3 regions of the Clostridium fermenticellae genome follow, and region 3 is predicted to be linked to each of the others. Evidence: a T-box and tRNA genes for the amino acid it is inferred to sense, from the RefSeq annotation. Region 3 holds a T-box; the other regions hold tRNA genes.
The links. The T-box of region 3 lies ahead of thrS (threonine--tRNA ligase). A T-box ahead of a tRNA ligase gene usually reads a tRNA of that ligase, here a tRNA-Thr.
Positions count from the first base shown of each region.

Region 1 (4,277 bases), 660 kb from region 3:
GGACAATTTGTTCACATGTCTCAACTTTAAACTGCCTTCCAAAGTGCGGATGAGTAATCCATTCTCCATTTAGTTTTAAACTCTCACCCTCTGTAATATATGGTATATATCCAACTATTGTGATACATCGACATTTAACTTTTTCTTTAAATTTTGCAACTACATATCCATCTTTGTTACTTTGAAAAAGTATGCTGTCAATATTACCTTGTAACTCCTGCATACAATCTCTCCTAAATGTATTATTTATTTATCAATAATTATATCATTAAATTATGTAAATATAATATATATTATTAAAGGATTTAGCCTAATAGATTTTCTATCAGACTAAATCCTCTTCAAACTCAAAAATTATATTAGATATATCTTCTTATCTGGGCAACTTTATCTAACTTTTCCCAAGGTAAATCTATATCAGTTCTTCCAAAATGACCATAAGCAGCAACTTGTTTATATATAGGTCTTCTCAAATTTAATTCTTTTATTATAGCTGCAGGTCTCAAATCAAATACCTTTTCAACTATATCAACAATTTTATCTTCTGGTATTTTTGATGTACCAAATGTATCAACAGTTATGGAAACTGGCTGTGCAACTCCTATTGCATATGCAAGCTGTATTTCCAGCTTATCAGCAACTCCGGCAGCAACCAAGTTTTTAGCTACCCATCTAGCTGCATAAGCAGCTGATCTATCGACTTTAGTTGGATCCTTTCCTGAAAAAGCACCACCGCCGTGTCTTCCATATCCACCATAAGTATCAACTATTATCTTTCTACCTGTAAGTCCTGAATCACCCTGCGGACCCCCAACTACAAATCTTCCAGTTGGATTTATAAAATACTTAGTATTGCAATCTAAAAATTCAGGTGATATAACAGGCTTTATAACTTTCTCTATAATATCTTTTTCTATCTGATCATGTGAAACATCAGGATCATGTTGAGCTGATACAACTATTGTATCTATTCTAACAGGCTTATCATCATCATATTCAACAGTAACCTGTGTTTTTCCATCTGGTCGCAAATAATTTAAAATACCATTTTTTCTAACTTCAGCTAACTTTCTTGAAAGCTTATGAGCCAAAGAAATGGGCATTGGCATATATTCTGGAGTCTCATTTGTTGCAAACCCAAACATCATTCCCTGATCTCCAGCTCCTATAGCCTCTATTTTATCCATTTTACCCTTTTTAGCTTCCAATGATTCATCAACGCCAAGTGCTATATCTGATGACTGTTCATCAATCGATGTTATTACAGAGCATGTTGAACAGTCAAATCCAAATTTTGCCCTAGTGTATCCTATCTCTTTTACAGTTTTTCTTACAACCTTTGGAATATCTATATAACAATCAGTTGATATTTCCCCCATTACTAAAATCATCCCCGTAGTTGTCGCTGTTTCACAAGCAACTCTACCATTAGGGTCCTTTTCCAATATAGCATCGAGAATAGCATCTGAAATTTGATCACACATTTTATCTGGATGTCCTTCTGTAACTGATTCAGATGTAAATAGTCTTTTCATTTTAAATCATCCCTCCAATTTCATAGAAAATAAAAAACCTCTTCAATAAGAAGAGGTTAAATTACTTAACAACTCTCTTATCTTGCAGATTTATAATACTGCAGGAATTGGCACCTTAGCCTATACGCTGGTTGCCGGGTTTCATCGGGCCATTTCCCTCCGCCTCTCTTGATAAGAGTTAAATATTTAATGATTATACAAAAATAAAACACATTTAGTGTCTTTATGGTGGAGGAAGATGGATTCGAACCATCGAAGTCGAATGACAACAGATTTACAGTCTGCCCCCTTTGGCCGCTCGGGAATTCCTCCATAATTAACAATACAATATCTTTTTGTACTATTCTTTAATAAAAACAATAGTGGTGGGCACAACAGGGCTCGAACCTGTGACCCTCTGCTTGTAAGGCAGATGCTCTCCCAGCTGAGCTATGCGCCCTAGTTCTATGGTGGAGGAAGATGGATTCGAACCATCGAAGTCGAATGACAACAGATTTACAGTCTGCCCCCTTTGGCCGCTCGGGAATTCCTCCACATATGGTGCTGGCAGAAGGCTTCGAACCCTCGACCTACTGATTACAAGTCAGTTGCTCTACCAACTGAGCTATGCCAGCATATAAACCATTTAAACTATTCAATTTCACTAACGTCAACAACAAACAGTATACTCTGTTGTGATTTCAAATTCAACTGTGTATTGTCCTATTTATTTGATAATATATTATAATTTCTCTACCTTACGTTAATTTACTCTATATTGCATATATGTACCTCAAATTACATATTTAATTTTTCATATATATTCTTAATTTCCTCATAATCGCTATCAGATAATCTTTGTTTTAATAATTTTACAGCTTCTATATTATCACTAATTTTACTACTATTAATCAATTTCCTGGCTTTCTCATAGTCAATTGCTGATAATTTATCGGATATTGCAAGCAATTTTTCTTTGTCAATATTAGTTAATTTCTGTTGTACCTTTGAATGTGAAATAGACTTACTGCTCTCATTATTATTTGATAACTGATTTGCTGAAAGGTCACTTACATCTGACAAATTTGCTATATTGATATTCTTAGTATTCTCTTTAAAAAACTCCTTCTTATCACTTTCAAGTTTTTGTCCTAATTCATCCAATTTACCTTTTTTAAAATCATCACCCATTTTTAAAAAAGATGTATCCGTAAAGAGGTATGAATATTTTTGCATTTTATTACCTTCATCATCTTTCTGTTTGTGATGATTATAATAAAATACTTTAATTCTATTACTTATAAAATTATTATTGATATCTATCTTTGGTGTATGTCTTATTATAAACACAGATATTATAGTACACAAAATTATAATCAATGATAATATCTTTTTATTCATATTAATCCCTCCGTGTCATTTACACATTATCGTCATATAAATATTTTTTATTCAATATTTATAATATTTAAACTGTTAAAATCATATAAATAAGTGATGAATTATCTATCAGGAGGTATGTTTGTGAATGAAGTGAGATCTAGTTACAAAAATCCATTATGTTATTACAAAATAGCCGACTTTCTAAAAGATTATATAAACAAAAATTCAATAATAGTATGTGTTGGAACTGATAAATGTATAGGCGACTGCTTAGGTCCACTAGTCGGCACATTATTAAAATTTAGTTCTTTCCCTTTACCTGTATATGGTACCATTGAAAAACCTATACATGCTCTAAACATTCAAAAAAAGCTTAGTAAAATCAAATCCCTTCATCCCTACAATAACATAATAGGTATTGATGCATGCCTTGGTGATGAATCAAGCATGGGAGAAATTCAAGCTCGTGATTATCCTATTCATCCCGGAAAAGGCATAGGAAAAACTCTACCAGAAATTGGAGACGCATCAATTATAGGAATAGTTGGTTCTAATTACAATACTAAAATATTCAACAATAATACTATACGCCTAAACTTAGTTCTAAATATAGCTAAAGAGATATATCATTCTGTTATACACTCATACTATCTTTACGATAATACTAAATCCTCATTATAAAAAAAGTAAAATTCTTATATAAGAATTTTACTTTTCTTTTAATCTATTAGAGTTATATCGTCACCTATAAATGTAACTTCCATCTTATCTAAATATTCCAGCACCTTCCCAGTTCCCAAAGCCACACAAGATACGGCTTCTTCTGCCACTTGTACTGGTACTTTAGTTGAATCTTCTATCAGAGTGTCCAAACCACTTAGCAAAGCTCCTCCTCCTGTCATAACTATTCCCTTTTCAGCTATATCCGCTGCAAGTTCTGGAGGAGTTCTTTCTAACACAGCGTGAGCAGTTTCTGATATTGCATTAACTGCATCTTTTAGAGCCTCTCTCATTTCATCAGACGACACAACAACATTTTTGGGAAGACCTGTAACCAAGTTTCTTCCTCTTATTTCCATAGTCACTTCTTCTTTTTTAAAGGCAGAACCTATGTTTATTTTAAGATCCTCTGCAGTTCTCTCTCCAATCATTAATTTGTGCTTTTTCTTTATAAATTTGATGATAGCTTCATCAAATTTATCCCCAGCAATCTTTATAGATGATCTAACAACTATACCACCCAAAGAAATAACCGCTATATCTGTAGTTCCTCCTCCAATATCTATAACCATATTTCCACTTGGTTTAGTTATATCTAGTCCAGCTCCAATAGCTGCTGCCAATGGTTCTTCAATTAAAAACACTTTCTTAGCTCCTGCA
Region 1 is NZ_CP032416.1:204,972-209,248, reverse strand. Features, by position in the region: gene recD2 (SF1B family DNA helicase RecD2) at 1-223, opposite strand, end outside; gene metK (methionine adenosyltransferase) at 360-1,535, opposite strand; SAM riboswitch class I at 1,610-1,713, opposite strand; tRNA gene D4Z93_RS01020 (tRNA-Tyr) at 1,762-1,847, opposite strand; tRNA gene D4Z93_RS01015 (tRNA-Val) at 1,899-1,974, opposite strand; tRNA gene D4Z93_RS01010 (tRNA-Tyr) at 1,983-2,068, opposite strand; tRNA gene D4Z93_RS01005 (tRNA-Thr) at 2,074-2,149, opposite strand; gene D4Z93_RS01000 (hypothetical protein) at 2,313-2,915, opposite strand; gene yyaC (spore protease YyaC) at 3,039-3,578, shown strand; gene mreB (rod shape-determining protein) at 3,617-4,277, opposite strand, start outside.
Region 1: it encodes a tRNA-Thr, which carries the amino acid that the T-box ahead of thrS (threonine--tRNA ligase) is inferred to sense. The anticodon was not compared.

Region 2 (4,277 bases), 920 kb from region 3:
CCTTTTATTAGCTTCTACAGTATTAGTTTCAAAATCCGGTTCTCTATATCCTATCTGAACTCCAGATATTACACCTATGCCTCCTTCATTTGATACGGCAGAAGATAGTTTCCATCCGGATATTCCTACTCCCATGCCTCCTTGAATAATAGGTACCTTAGCTGTAATATCTCCTATAACTAATGAAGGTAATTTCATTTAATCGTCCCCTTTATGTAATTTTTGACTATCAAATAGTTTGATAGTCAAAGTATATATTAAAAACAAATTAGTGTCAACGAATACTTAAAGTGCAAAAATCCACATATTAATTATACCAGAAATACAGCATCTCTAATAGCCAATTTGCAATAAATCTATATACACATTATTATTACTTAAATTGAAACAAGTATAACATTTTTATGAAGTTTAGCAATATATTTCATAAAAAGATATATAATAATTATACTTGATAAATAACACAAATGGCAAATTATCCAATTTCATTTTGATTGTTATAAATTTTTTAATTTGTTATAATTACTTATTAGGAAGATTTCAATTATTAATGATTTCAAAGGTGGAATAATATATGAGTACTTTCGTATTTAAAACTAAAAAATCACATTATACTCCTCTAAGCAATATATTTATAGACAAATTTATGCCAAAAGCTCGTGGGGAATTTGTAAAAGTATATATATTAGGTTTAAAATATTGTATCTCAGGTGAACTTGGTGTGAGTGCTGAAATTATTGCTACTAATCTTCATCTCTTAGAGACGGACGTAATAAATGCATGGAATTATTGGAATGATGAAAATGTAGTTAAACTTATTCCAATAGACAATATGGGAAACTATAATGTTGAATTTCTTGATTTAGATGAAACTCCAAAAGAAGATGATAATATAAATCTTTTAGAAGAATTAAATAAAAATTCTACAAAAGACATGCTTCAAGATATAGAAAAATTATTATCAAGACCACTTTCTTCTAAAGAAATGACTATGTATATAAGTTGGTTAAAAGATTTTAACTTTTCACCAGAAATCATATTATTGCTTATTCAATATTGTGTCTCAAAAGGCAAAAATGATTATAGGTACATAGAAAAAATAGCAATCTCATGGTACGATTCCAAAATAAAAAGTGTAGCTGATGCGCAAAATTTTATAAAGAAAAATGAAGATAAATGGATTAAAATAAAAAAGGTATTAAACTACCTTGGAATAAAGGATACAAATATAATGAAACCCCAAGAGAATATGCTAAATAAGTGGATAGAATCCTTTAATTTCTCTTTAGATATCATATTTAAAGCCTGCGAAATATGCTTTGAAAGAATAAATAAGGCTGATTTTAAATATATAGATGCAATACTTGTAAACTGGTATAATGAAGGAATTAAAACATTAGAAGATGTTGATAAAAAAGACAGAAGAAAAAATTTTAGCAAAAATAATCCAAAGTTCAAGCATATAAAAAATAGTTCAGGAACCTTTAATAATTTTGAACAAAGAAATTATAATTTTAACGACTTAGAGAAAAAACTACTAGGGTGGGATAAATAATGATTAAAAAATATCAATTAGAGGTATCTAAAATATATGAGGATATACGTAACTTTGAAAAAAAATCTCTTCATGAAAGAAGAGACCTTATAAAACAAAAGATTCCTCAAATATTTGATATTGAAAAGCAGATAAGCAAACTGTGTTTAAATCTCTCTATGAGTGCTTTAAACAATACAGTGGATAATAAAGATTACTTAAAGTTACTGAGAGAAAAAACAACAAATTTAAGAATAAAAAAATCTGAGCTTTTAGTGAGTAATGGTTATCCAATAGATTTTTTAGATATGCATTACAAATGTTCAAAATGTAATGATACTGGCTTTATAGGTATAAAAAAATGTGACTGCTATAAACAAAAACTCGTAAAATTATACTATGAAAACTCAGACCTGAAAAATTTGCTCACTAAAAATAATTTTGATAAATTTAGCTTTGAACTGTTTTCTGCCCAAAGAAATGATAATGAATATAAAAGTCCCAGAAAAAACATGCAGGAAATAGTATCAAATTGCTGGTCATATATAGAAAATTTTCGAGATTCAAATGAAAATATAATGTTTTTTGGAAATTCAGGTACTGGAAAAACGTTCTTATCAATCTGTATAGCAAAAGAACTATTAGATAAAGGATATTTGGTAGTTTATAGAACCTCAGAAATTTTGCTTCAGGATCTAAAATCTATACGATTCAACAATGATAAAGAACTTGAAGATTTAATATTAAATTGCGATTTACTTATTGTTGATGATCTAGGTTCAGAGCAAATAACCGATTTTTCAAAAACAGAACTATTTAATTTTTTAAATACAAAATTGTTAAAACAGAAAAAAATGCTTATATCAACCAATTGTAGTTTGGAAACTCTATTAAAAAATTATTCAGAAAGAATATCTTCAAGACTTTTAGGAGAATTTACACTACATAAATTTTATGGAGAAGATATACGGATAAAAAAGAATATCCATAATAAAAGAAATCAATAAAAAAGACATTGTACAAAATACAACGTCTTTTTTTGGTGCTGGCAGAAGGCCTCGAACCCTCGACCTACTGATTACAAGTCAGTTGCTCTACCAACTGAGCTATGCCAGCAAAAAAATATGGCGACCTAGAAGGGGATCGAACCCTCGACCTCCGGCGTGACAGGCCGGCACTCTAACCAGCTGAGCCACTAGGCCACACTTTTTTTGATGCATGGTGGGCACAACAGGGCTCGAACCTGTGACCCTCTGCTTGTAAGGCAGATGCTCTCCCAGCTGAGCTATGCGCCCACACATTAATGGTGACCCCTACGGGATTTGAACCCATGATACCACCGTGAAAGGGTGGTGTCTTAACCGCTTGACCAAGGGGCCTTGTTTAAAATATTAAATGGTGCTGGCAGAAGGCCTCGAACCCTCGACCTACTGATTACAAGTCAGTTGCTCTACCAACTGAGCTATGCCAGCAAAAATATGGCGACCTAGAAGGGGATCGAACCCTCGACCTCCGGCGTGACAGGCCGGCACTCTAACCAGCTGAGCCACTAGGCCACACTTTTTTTGATGCATGGTGGGCACAACAGGGCTCGAACCTGTGACCCTCTGCTTGTAAGGCAGATGCTCTCCCAGCTGAGCTATGCGCCCATGCATTAATGGTGACCCCTACGGGATTTGAACCCATGATACCACCGTGAAAGGGTGGTGTCTTAACCGCTTGACCAAGGGGCCTTATCTCTCTAATCAGGTGTTTCTCTCAGCGACCTGACATACACTATAATACAAAATATTATCTAAAGTGTCAACACTTTTTTTAAATTTTTTTCAATACAAATTTAATTCACCCCAGTTATTACCTTATAATTCAATGACTATAGCTGATTTCCTCTACTTATAAATATAGTATTACACAAATGTGATATAATATAAAATGTCACTATTTAAATTTAGACAAAATTTTTATAGTAATTCTAAGTAGAGGTCGTGTTAACATGTTTCATGACATATTAATACTAGGTGGTGGAGCTTCTGGTATAATGTCAGCAATCATCTCAAAGGATATGGGAAAAGATGTGGCTATAATTGAGGGATCACAGAGAATAGGTAATAAAATACTAATGACTGGCAATGGCAGATGCAATATAACAAACAGTGATATATCTCTTGACAGATATCACTGTGAAAGCAAAAATTTTCCTAAATACTCCCTTGAAAATTTTTCTTTGTCTGATACTGAGGATTTCTTTATGAACTTAGGACTTCCTATATCGCTAGCAGACAATAAGAAAATGTACCCATTATCACTCCAGGCTTCTTCTGTTCTTGATATACTGAGAATGGCTTTAGAAGACCGAAGTATACCTGTATACTTAAATAATAAGGTAAAAAATATAGCCACAACTTTAAATGGATTTAAAATTGAGACGAATAGTAATAAATTATTTTCATGCAATAAAATAATTTTATGCTGTGGTGGAAAATCAGCTTCAAACACTGGTTCTGATGGATCCGGATTTACCTTGGCACAGAAGTTAGGTCATAGTATAATTCATCCTCTGCCGGCCCTAGTGCAGCTAAAATTGGCATATAAAAATTTAAAAGCCCTATCTGGTGTAAAATTCAATGGTAATGCGCAGATATTTGTCAATGGAGAACCTCTTAAAAAAGATTTTGGAGAGATACTTTTCACTGACTATGGAATTTCCGGACCACCTATATTACAATTAAGCCGAACAGCTTCC
Region 2 is NZ_CP032416.1:2,768,232-2,772,508, forward strand. Features, by position in the region: gene D4Z93_RS12785 (NAD(P)H-dependent flavin oxidoreductase) at 1-198, opposite strand, end outside; gene D4Z93_RS12790 (DnaD domain protein) at 575-1,555, shown strand; gene D4Z93_RS12795 (ATP-binding protein) at 1,555-2,541, shown strand; tRNA gene D4Z93_RS12800 (tRNA-Thr) at 2,575-2,650, opposite strand; tRNA gene D4Z93_RS12805 (tRNA-Asp) at 2,660-2,736, opposite strand; tRNA gene D4Z93_RS12810 (tRNA-Val) at 2,754-2,829, opposite strand; tRNA gene D4Z93_RS12815 (tRNA-Glu) at 2,839-2,913, opposite strand; tRNA gene D4Z93_RS12820 (tRNA-Thr) at 2,931-3,006, opposite strand; tRNA gene D4Z93_RS12825 (tRNA-Asp) at 3,014-3,090, opposite strand; tRNA gene D4Z93_RS12830 (tRNA-Val) at 3,108-3,183, opposite strand; tRNA gene D4Z93_RS12835 (tRNA-Glu) at 3,193-3,267, opposite strand; gene D4Z93_RS12840 (BaiN/RdsA family NAD(P)/FAD-dependent oxidoreductase) at 3,528-4,277, shown strand, end outside.
Region 2: it encodes a tRNA-Thr, which carries the amino acid that the T-box ahead of thrS (threonine--tRNA ligase) is inferred to sense. The anticodon was not compared.

Region 3 (4,277 bases):
CACAGCATCCTCCTATAAATCCATAATCAAGACCTGGAAGAAGTATGTCTCCAGGTGGAACCAAAAGTGTATCTATATTTTCGATTTTGACAGCATTTGCTATAGAAAGATCGCTTGTAATTATTGCTTTATTGCTGACAATAGCTGTTGAACATTTTGTATACCCCTGATTTACATTTATTTTTCTTTTCCGTTTCATGAAATTTAAAAGTACAGGATCTGTATATTTAATATTATGTATAAAAATATCATCTAGATTCACACTATTTAATATAATATCATTTGGATATTTGCTATTTAAATTATTTTTTGATAAAAAGATTTTATATCCTAAATTTCTCAACTTATTTATAAAGCTTAGGGGCATGTCTTTATGTACTAGAATTGTATTATTGTTTACAATTTTTAACAACATATCAGGATGGCCTGATACTGCTTCATAAAGTAAATCTGATTTAGGACACATAAGTGGCTTGAACCCAAGTTTTTTTAGATTATTTATTTCTTCAATGCTTGTTCTGCAATCTATAATTACACACATAAATTTCTCCTATTTAAGTTAGTATCGAGTATAACTTATTATATTATTATTGTCGATATTTGCAAATAAATTTTTGTATATACATTTTGTTTACACATATACTAATTTAAAGAAGGGAGTGTGTCAAATGTTATTACTTACTGTTGTATATGATGATAAAAGAGAAGATTTAATATATGATATAGAAAATGTAGTAAGGTATTTTAAAGAAAAGAACTTTATCATGGGAATTTCAGAAAATATACAGTCTAATACTCACTTCGTGAAGGTATTTTGTGATGGAGAATTAAGTGAAAAGGTATATAATCTATTCAATATGAATGTTGCAGGAATTATTTATAATATTGTTATAAATGAATTTTGTGATAAACATTTATTTGAATTGTTATCTGATACCTATTTCTTCTTAGGATATGATGAAATAGATCAAATTATGAAAAATATTAAGAGTGTACTAAAAGGATATGGTTACAAATTTGATCAAAACTCTATATACTGTATGAATAAAAAAAATATGATATTAGATAAAATTGCTGACTGCATAAGGGAGAATAATGAGATAAATATAAATGGTTTTATAAGATTTAGAATGAATGACCTTCAAGATGATTTGGAAAGTATTGTTGATAAAATAGTAGAACAATATATGGTTGAGAAAGAATATAATGATTTTATAAAACTTTTAAAGTATTTTGTTGAGATTCAGGAAAGTAGAATTGATGAGATAGATATAGTAATAACAGAATATGGTAAATATTTATTAAGAGATGCCACTGGAAAAGATATTACTCGTGAATTACTCATGGATTTGGATGAAATTCAGTATAAACAAAATTCTAATGAAGAGGACGTAATTATAGGCATTTTAATAACAAATTGTCCTAAAAATATAGTTATTCATGGTATGGAAAATATACAAAATGAAGAGTTTATAGGTACTATAAAAAATATATTTAAAGATAGGGTAAAAATTTGTGAGGTATGTGATTCGTGTAGTGCGGTAGAGGACAAATGTGAAAGTTTGTTTAACAGTAAAATTAAAAATTAGTTTTTTAAAATTATCTATTGACAAATATAAATACACATAATATAATGATCACAATAAATGATTAAAACTTTGAAAAGGAAGAGTAGATAACAGGCTACTTTAAGAGAGAGGAATCCATTGGTTGAAAGATTTCTTAGGTAAGTGTTATTGAAAACCACCTTTGAGTTGAGTATTGAACTTAGTAGATATTTCCGTAAATCTGCGTTAAAGATTCTGAGATGATTATAGATTTTATTTATCTATTATCAAATTGGGTGGAACCACGATTAATACTCGTCCCATGTTTTTGGGATGAGTTTTTATATTTTTGAATAAAGACTTTGAAAAGGAAGAGTAAATAATAGACTGCTTTAAGAAAGAGGAATCCACTGGCTGGAAGATTTCTCAGGTAAGTGTTATTGAAAACCACCTTTGAGTTGGATATTGAATTTTAGTAGGTATTCCCGCGTATCTGCGTTAAAGATTTAAGGTAACAAACATTAGGTATCGTTTAGTATTATATTTAATTTGTTGAAGTTGGGTGGAACCGCGATCTACACTCGTCCCATATATTGGACGGGTGTTTTTTATATATAATTATTTAATTATAAATTTATAAATAGGAGGAAACAGTCATGATAAAGATTACTTTAAAGAATAACAGTATTATGGAGGTTGAGAATGGAACCAAAGTATCAGAAGTGGCTTCTAAATTGAGTTCATCTCTGGCAAAAAAAGCTGTTGGAGCGAAAATAGATGGCGAAAAGGCAGAGCTTATGAGTGAATTAAATAAAGATTGTAAGCTTGAAATATTGACATTTGAAGATGAGGATGGAAAATGGATATTAAGACATACTGCTTCACATATATTAGCGCAAGCAGTTAAAAGGTTGTATCCTGATGTAAAGTTGGCTATAGGACCAGCAATAGATAATGGATTCTATTACGATTTTGATGCAGAATTTTCATTTACACCAGAAATACTTGAAAAACTTGAAGTTGAAATGAATAAAATAGTAAAAGAGAATTTGGAACTTAAAAGGTTTGAATTGCCCAGGGAAGAAGCTATAAAGCTTATGAAAGAAAAGCAAGAACCTTATAAAGTTCAGTTGATAGAAGATTTACCAGAGGATGCGGTAATATCTTTTTATAAACAGGGAGATTTTGTGGATTTATGTGCAGGTCCTCATGTTGGATCAACTGGTAAGGTAAAGGTCATAAAACTTCTTTCAATAGCAGGTGCTTATTGGAGAGGTGACGAGAAAAATAAGATGCTTCAAAGAATATATGGAACTGCATTTGAGAAGAAGGCAGATCTTGAAGAATATTTAAGAATGATGGAAGAGGCTAAGAAAAGAGACCATAGAAAGATAGGTAAAGAACTTGATTTATTTAGTATTCATGAAGAAGGACCAGGATTCCCATTCTTCCATCCAAAGGGAATGATTATAAGAAATACCCTACAGAATTTTTGGAGAGAAATGCATGAAGCGGCTGGATATGATGAAATAATGACTCCAATAATATTAAATGAAAAACTTTGGAGACAGTCAGGACATTGGGATCATTATAAGGAGAATATGTATTTTACAAAGATAGATGATGAAGATTATGCTATAAAACCTATGAACTGTCCTGGAGCAATAATTGTATATAAGAGTCAAATACATTCATACAGAGAATTTCCAATAAGATATGCTGAAATGGGTATTGTTCACAGACATGAAAAATCAGGTGCACTTCATGGACTTATGAGAGTTAGGTGCTTTACTCAAGATGATGCACATATGTTCTTGACTAAAGACAATATAAGAGATGAAATATTGAATGTTATAAAACTTATAGACAGTTTTTATAAGGTATTTGGATTCGAATATTTTGTTGAATTATCAACAAGACCAGAAAATTCAATGGGAAGTGATGAAGACTGGGAAGCAGCAACTGATGGATTAAGAGATGCATTGAATGCAGCAGGTATGGAGTATAGGGTTAACGAAGGAGACGGAGCATTCTATGGACCAAAGATAGATTTCCATTTAAAGGATTGTATAGGCAGAACATGGCAGTGTGGAACAATTCAATTGGATTTTCAAATGCCAGAAAGATTTGATTTAACTTATATAGGTGCAGATGGAGAGAAACACAGACCAGTTATGGTTCATAGAGTTGTATTTGGATCAATAGAAAGGTTTATAGGAATACTGACAGAACATTATGCAGGAGCATTTCCAACTTGGCTTGCACCAGTACAGGTTAAAATTATGAATATAACTGATGACCAAATTGAGTATGCTAAGAAGATCGCATGTGAATTAAAGAAAAATAAAATTAGGGTTGAACTTGATTTGAGAAATGAGAAGATAGGATATAAGATTAGAGAAGCTCAGCTTCAAAAAATTCCTTATATGCTTGTATTAGGACAAAAAGAAATGGAAGCAGGTAATATCACTGTAAGAAGCAGAAAACAAGGAGATCTCGGATCAGTTAAATTAAATGATTTTATAAAGAAAGTTAGAAGTGAAATAGATAATAGAATTAGTGAAATAGATTAATAACCAAATATGATTTCTATAATTTTTATGAGCCAATTTAGTATAAAATAATATTGACTTATTAAAAAATTAGTTATATAATAGCATATGTTAAGAAGAAACAGCCGTTTCTCACCTTACAGCACGGCTAGTAAGGTTTATGGAATTTTTGATTTTG
Region 3 is NZ_CP032416.1:863,617-867,893, forward strand. Features, by position in the region: gene D4Z93_RS04275 (DUF6873 family GME fold protein) at 1-541, opposite strand, end outside; gene ytxC (putative sporulation protein YtxC) at 669-1,589, shown strand; T-box leader at 1,650-1,873, shown strand; T-box leader at 1,901-2,139, shown strand; gene thrS (threonine--tRNA ligase) at 2,204-4,120, shown strand; ribosomal protein L20 leader region at 4,207-4,277, shown strand, end outside.